2 regions of the Pseudoalteromonas sp. AS84 genome follow, and region 2 is predicted to be linked to the other one. Evidence: riboswitches for the same ligand, from Rfam matches in the RefSeq annotation. Region 2 holds a riboswitch; the other holds the start of a gene.
What was found. Region 2 has a riboswitch for lysine ahead of lysC (lysine-sensitive aspartokinase 3). Riboswitches for the same ligand answer to the same signal wherever they lie in the genome.

Region 1 (3,422 bases), on a different contig from region 2:
AGTTTATCTAAGTCGTAAACAAAAAAAGGTGTATCAAGTTGTTGTGTAATAGTATTTACAGCAGTTTTGATAGGCGTGCTCAAAAAGCTCATTATCGTAAAACCTCTTCAAGTAATAATGATGCATCGCTTTGTTCGTCGCGGTATTTAACAATTAACGCACACGACATACTTAGACCTTGCTCGCGCGCCCATTCGTTTGAAGCAGGGCGAGAGCCTGGTATTACAATGGCATATTCTGGGATTGGCTCGCCTTTATCAAGTTGGCGCTCGTTTACGCAGTCGTAAACAGGAATAGTCGCAGATAAACGCACGCCTGGTGCAAGCACAGCACCTTTTTTAATGACTACACCTTCAACAATAATACAGCCAGCGCCAATAAAGGCGTCGTCTTCTACAACTACTGGGCTTGCACCAATTGGCTCAAGTACACCACCAAGCTGCACTGCTGCACTTAAATGTACGTTTTTACCTACTTGTGCACACGAACCAACTAATGCGTGGCTATCTACCATTGTGCCTTCGTCGATATATGCACCGATGTTTACATACGCTGGTGGCATAATAATCGTGCCTTTAGCAACATAAGCACCACGGCGAACACTAGAGCCACCCGGCACCATACGCACGCCATCATCAGCACTAAACTCTTGTGGAGCTAAGTTGTGTTTATCAACAAAACCGCCTGCAAACTCAGTATTAGTGCCATTTTTAAAGGCTTCTAAAATGCCTTTTTTTACTTCTACGTTAGCTTGCCATTGGCCGCTTTCGTTTTGTGATGCTGCGCGTACTGCGCCCGATTCTAAATTATTTAATAGTTCTAACCAGCTCATTATAAAAACCTGTATTTAATGCCAAGATAAAATGGTGTTGTTTGCAGTTGTGATGCAATCGGTTTGAGTTAACTCAAGGTGTGTTAAAGGTGGACGAAGTTGCGGGCTGCTTAAGCGGCCTTGCAAATGCATCAATACCTTTACGGGAATGGGGTTTGCGACAGCAAATAGGCTATTAATGGCACTAGTCCACTGAGCAAATAAATTAGGATGTTGACCACTTAAACTGCGTTTAACAAACTCGTGGGTTTGTGCGGGCCATGCGTTTGCAGCTACCGACACTAACCCTTTTGCACCTGCTTGTGCAAAATAAGGCATTAGCGCATCGTCGCCACTAAATATAGCTAAATTAGGCGCCGCTTGGCGGTAAGCTTCAAACTGAGCAATGCTGCCGCTCGCTTCTTTTAACGCCCATAAATTTTTATTGTTTTGTAAGTTTTGAATTGTTGCCGTTGGGATGCTAACAGCACTGCGCCCCGGTACGTTATAAAGCATACACGGGTGAGCGCTTGCATTAAGTAGGCTTTCAAACCAATGAGTTTGGCCTATAGCGCCGGGCTTTGCATAAAGGGGTGAGCCAAGTAAAAAGCTATGAATGGGTAGTGTATTACAATAGTTAACCCACTCAATTTGTTGCTTTAAGTTACTACCACCCACAGCAACCATTAATGGTACCGCTGGTTTTAGCTGGCATACGTGTTCAACAATGGCTTGCTGCTCTTCTTGCGTTAGCGCCAAGCCTTCGCCTGTACTACCAAGTAGTAGAATACCGTTATGTGCCGCTTCTTGCTCGCTAACCAGCTTAGTTAACGTGTTGTAGTCAACATCACCGTGTTGATCAAATGGCGTAACAAGCGCGGTCCACAATGAGTAGTCGTTTAAATTGAAGTTGTTGATCATCTCTCACGAACTTATAAGTTATTCGAAGAGTTAAAAAGCTTTATGGAAGGAGCCGCATTAACGTCGTTCGAACTAATAATTCGAAGAGCGAATGGGCTTAAAATAATAGGGCGCACGGCCTTAATATTTAAGACCAGAAGCTCTCCACCAAACTAATAAGCTGCTTGTTATAAGCAGCTATTGGTGACAGTCGCTAGGGTTCAACCTAGTCGCCCGAAATAAACACTTCGCAAAAGTGATTACTTCTCGGCGTTAATTCCCCTCACGTATGCTCACTGGAGTTTGCGCTCCTAACATACGCTACCTGAATAACGCACCTCTTCTAGCCCTTTGCACCTGTTTGTAGAGTAAAAACTTACAAACCGCTGCAATTTAAATAGGGTAATTACGGCGATTAAAGCATTTTAGCCGTCTAGGTGTCAAGCTACTAAATGCATATTCATTCATCCATAATGGGAATGGTTACGTATTGGGTGCTTTTCTCGTACACTAGCAATATAAGTAGTGAGGTATTTAATTAGTATGGAAAAATTTAGCGATATTTATAAGCGAGCGGTAGAGCGAAAAGGCTCTGAAAAGATGCTTAAGTTATTACTTGCAAAACCGCTATCTAAAAAACAACTAAGCACGTTAAGTGACGACGATTGGCTTGAAGAATTTACTCGAAAAGTATTTCAAAGCGGCTTTTATTGGTCAGTAATTAATAATAAGTGGCCGGGCTTTAGAGAGGTTTTTTGGGATTTTAGTGTTGATAAATTATTAATGATGCCACCCGATATGCTGGAACAAAAAGCAACGGATGAGCGAATTGTTCGTAACTATAAAAAAGTAAAAACAATTACCGAAAATGCTTACATGATCCACGAAATAGCACAAGAACATGGCAGTTTTAACCAGTTTGTCGCTAATTGGCCAACAGACGATATTATTGGTTTATGGGCGTATTTAAAAAAGCATGGTTCGCGTTTAGGCGGAAATACAGGCCCTTATGCGCTACGAGCACTTGGTAAAGATACTTTTTTACTATCACGCGATGTAGAGAATTATTTGCGTGCGCATAAAATTATAGACGGCGGCTTACAAACCAAAAAATCACTGAGTGCAGCCCAAGCCTTTTTTAATGAAATGCAAAAGCAAAGTGGCTTAAGTATGCAAGAGTTAAGCTTAATTGTGGCCTATGGTGTAGGTGACAACCGCGTGGGTATAAGTCAGCAATAATAGGAATTACCATGAAATTAGTGCCAAGATACACAGATATTGCGGAAAACTTCGCAATTGAAGATTTCCCTGCAAGTGTTGCCTCCCCTCAGTTATTGCTGTGGAACGAGAGCTTAGCAAAACAGTTTAATATTAATGTCGCTGATGATTTACATGCTAATACTTTTAGCGGTAATGAAAAGCAGGCGATTCCTGCAGTAGCACTTGGTTACTCTGGGCACCAATTTGGACATTTTTCACCACGTTTAGGTGACGGACGAGCCCACTTATTAGGGGCTATTACTGACAATGAAAACCAGTTATGGGATATTCAATTAAAGGGCTCTGGCGCTACTCCTTATTCAAGAGGGGGTGATGGCCGTTGTGCACTTGGGCCCGCTATTCGTGAATACGTAATGAGCGAAGCAATGCATGCACTAGGCATTAAAACTACCCGATGTTTAGCGGTCGTTGGCAGCGGTGAAACGGTTTA
Region 2 (3,422 bases):
ATACCCAAGCCCAAGCGGATACGTTTTTTAGAATTTGGACATTAAAAGAGTCACTTGCTAAAGCCACCAGCCGCCCTATTGCAAAACTACTTAGCCCTAATGTGTTTGACGAATTACATAGTGCAAAGCTCAGTGCTTGCAGTAATAGCGTTACTGTAGTTGATAGCAGTGACAGTAATGTTTGTTTTGATGTAAGTGTGGTGCATAAAAAAAGCATCGACTGGCGATGCTTTTTATTAACTGATTTTATTAAGTAACTTTAATAAATCGCTTTCGTGAATAAGCGTGATTTACGCAGCAAAATCATTTTCTAATAAACGGCTATGAATAGATTGTACTACGTTATCTGACTCAGTTTGCTCTACTAAAAAGCAAAGGTTGTGCTTACTAGCACCGTGACAAATTAATCGAATGTTAAAGTCTTTTAGTACACTCATTAAGTTCATTTCGTGTTGGCGTAATTGAATCTCAGAGCCAATAAGTGCTACCAGTGTTAAATTGTTTTCTACCGACACATGGCAAAACTCTGCAAGCTTATCTAGGCATTCTTGGTCAAGCTCTGGACGCGAGGCGTTTTGCGCGTTATCAAGTGTTATAGCTACGCTGATTTCTGATGTGGTTACCAAATCTACCGATATATTGTATTCACTTAATAGTGTAAATACGCGTGCTAAAAAGCCACTAGCGAGTAGCATTTCTGGGCTTTTAAGCGTAAGCAATATTTGGTTTTTACGTTGCGTTACTGCGCGTATGCCTGGTTGCTGCGATTTTTCGCGCTCAATCCATGTACCGCCACGCTCTGGCTCGCGGCTAGAACCTACAAACACGTTAATGTGGCTGCGGCTTGCTGGTAAAATAGTCGCTGGGTGCAATACTTTTGCGCCAAAGGTTGCCATTTCGGCGGCTTCGTCAAAACTTAAACGTGCAATAGGCGTCGCTTTTGCGCACAAACGCGGGTCGGTGCTAAAAATGCCCACTACGTCGGTCCAAATATGCACGCTTTTAGCGTTAATTGCTTCAGCTAAAAGTGCAGCGCTATAGTCAGAACCACCACGTCCAAGCGTTGTTGTTTGGCCGTATTCGTCACTGCCAATAAAGCCCTGAGTAACAATTACTTGCTCATCTAATAACGGAATTAAAAATTCTTTAGCGGCTTGCGCTGTGGCTGCAACATTAGGCGTTGCTTTACCAAATTGGCTGTCGGTTTTAAGCACCTTGCGCACATCAAAGCGATCGGCGTTTAAGCCATTTAAACGCAGCACCTGAGCAAACAAATACGACGATAAACGCTCACCAAAGCTAAGTAGCTCGTCGTGTTGCTGATCGGTAGTTAGTGACTCTTGAGCCAATGTTTGAAATGCTTTTAGGGTTTCGTTAAAGCCAACCGCTAAATCGGCATCAAGCGATAACTCATCTAAAATAGTTTGTTGAATAGCAAGCACGCCGTTTATGTGTTCTTGGCGCTCACTTGGGGTAATACTTGGTTTGCACAGTGCAACTAAATGGTTAGTTACGCCGGCACTAGCGCTCACGGCAACAATACGTACGCTTTTATCTGCAACAATAATTTCGCTACAGCGACTCATCGCTTCGAAGTTTGCAACACTGGTTCCGCCAAATTTGGCAACGATGTAATCTGATTTTGCGCTTAACTCTGTTTGTGGCACTGTTTGTGGCGCTGATTGGGTAGTCATTTAGTCTCCTTTCGCGGTATCCAAACCGCAATAAAACAAGAAGAACTTGGCAAAGGAATGCTTGAAGATAAGTCCACTGCCAGAAGCTCTCCACCTATATTGGTGACAGTTTTGAGGATTCAGCCCCATAAACCGAAAAACAATGACGACGTACCATTATTTTCCTCGGCGAGTACTTCCCTCCTTAATGATCATTGGCTTTCGTCGCCTAACATTAAGTACCTAAGTATCGCACCTCTTCTGAATGCTTTATTAACCAGTGGCTAATAAAACAAAACCCCGCTAAGTAGCGGGGCTTTGAAAGTTATCGTTTAGACGTCTAGCTGTCAAGCGTTTTAATTATTAATAACACTTAAATTAGATAAAACTGCCCATGTAATACGAGCCTGCATAACCTACGGTGTAGCAAATTAATAAATGCAGCGATAAACGCAAGTAGCTCATAAAGGTAAGCGCTTTAACTTTGCTCATGGCAATAATGCCCGCAGCCGACCCAATGATAAGCATTGAACCGCCTACGCCCGTTGCATAAGTAAACGACAACCAGTGCTGTTGGCTCATTACTATATCGGCTTTTAATAATGCAGCAGTAAGCGGTACGTTATCTACCCCTGCTGATAATATGCCCATTAAGTAGTTTGCGTATTCTGGTGCCATTACCGTGTATAGGTCGGTAAATTTACTCAACATACCAATTTCTTTAAGTGCGCCTACAAGTAAAAGTACGCCTACAAAAAACAATAACGTGTCGTATTCTATATCGCGAACAAAATCGATTATGTCTTTGTTTATGTCTTTTTTGCGCATTAAAAATTGCGCCACTAAAAACATCACTGATAAGCCAAACAAGAAAGTTAATAAAGGCGGTACGCTGTAAATTACACTCAGCGTAAGTGTGCTAATTACAGTAGATAAAAATATAACAGCAATGGTAATGTCGGTTTTTTCAATGCGGGTTTTACCTGCACCAGCAAATTCAACACGCCCTTTCATACCGATAGACAGTAGCGCGGCTAGTAACATAACGCTTGTAAGTGCTGGCGCTATAAGCAGTAATAAATGAGCTATGGTTACTTTGCCATCTAAAAATATCATTAGCGTGGTTACGTCACCTGTTATTAGCGATACCCCACCTGAGTTAACCCCAAACACAATAAGCGTGGCATATTTAATAAGCTTTTTAGGTTCAAGTTTTAACGACATAACAACCGCAAGCGATATAAGCGTGGCTGTTACGTTGTCTGAAATCGACGAAAACAAAAATGCAAAACCACCCACCAAAAACATGAGCTTTTTTTCGCTAATACTTTTTGGCATAACGCGATGGACAATATTTTCTATAAACCCCTTTGAGTTTAAATACGCTACAAAGGTCATTGCAGCCATTAAAAATAACCATAACGAGGCAATTTCTAAAATATTTTCATTTAGGAGGTGTTGAATTGTATCGGGGCTTTGCCCGTGTAGAGGGTATATAAAAAGAAGAATCCAGCAAAGCGTACCAAAAAACAGCGTGGTTTTAGCTTTATTGACATGGATTATATCTTCTATAACGATCAGTAAAAATGCAATCGCTATCAGGGTTAGAATAATCGAGGAAACCATGGTAGTTAAACAACCTTTGATATAGTTTTAAAGAACACACAAATAACATTCCATTTCATGTGCCTATTTTCGGCGCGAATTTTAGCACTGCCTCTATGCAAAAACTATTATTAAATGGTCTTA

Region 1: it holds a riboswitch for lysine, as region 2 does, so the genes downstream of both, dapA (4-hydroxy-tetrahydrodipicolinate synthase) here and lysC (lysine-sensitive aspartokinase 3) in region 2, are expected to answer to the same signal.

Annotation. Positions count from the first base shown of each region.
Region 1 is NZ_JBBMQY010000009.1:77,520-80,941, forward strand. It holds gene WNY79_RS11235 (PLP-dependent decarboxylase) at 1-92, opposite strand, end outside; gene WNY79_RS11240 (2,3,4,5-tetrahydropyridine-2,6-dicarboxylate N-succinyltransferase) at 92-832, opposite strand; gene dapA (4-hydroxy-tetrahydrodipicolinate synthase) at 848-1,732, opposite strand; lysine riboswitch at 1,862-2,062, opposite strand; gene WNY79_RS11250 (DNA-3-methyladenine glycosylase I) at 2,255-2,950, shown strand; gene WNY79_RS11255 (YdiU family protein) at 2,962-3,422, shown strand, end outside.
Region 2 is NZ_JBBMQY010000002.1:112,556-115,977, reverse strand. It holds gene WNY79_RS02885 (4'-phosphopantetheinyl transferase superfamily protein) at 1-257, shown strand, start outside; gene lysC (lysine-sensitive aspartokinase 3) at 291-1,694, opposite strand; lysine riboswitch at 1,770-1,942, opposite strand; gene nhaD (sodium:proton antiporter NhaD) at 2,052-3,299, opposite strand.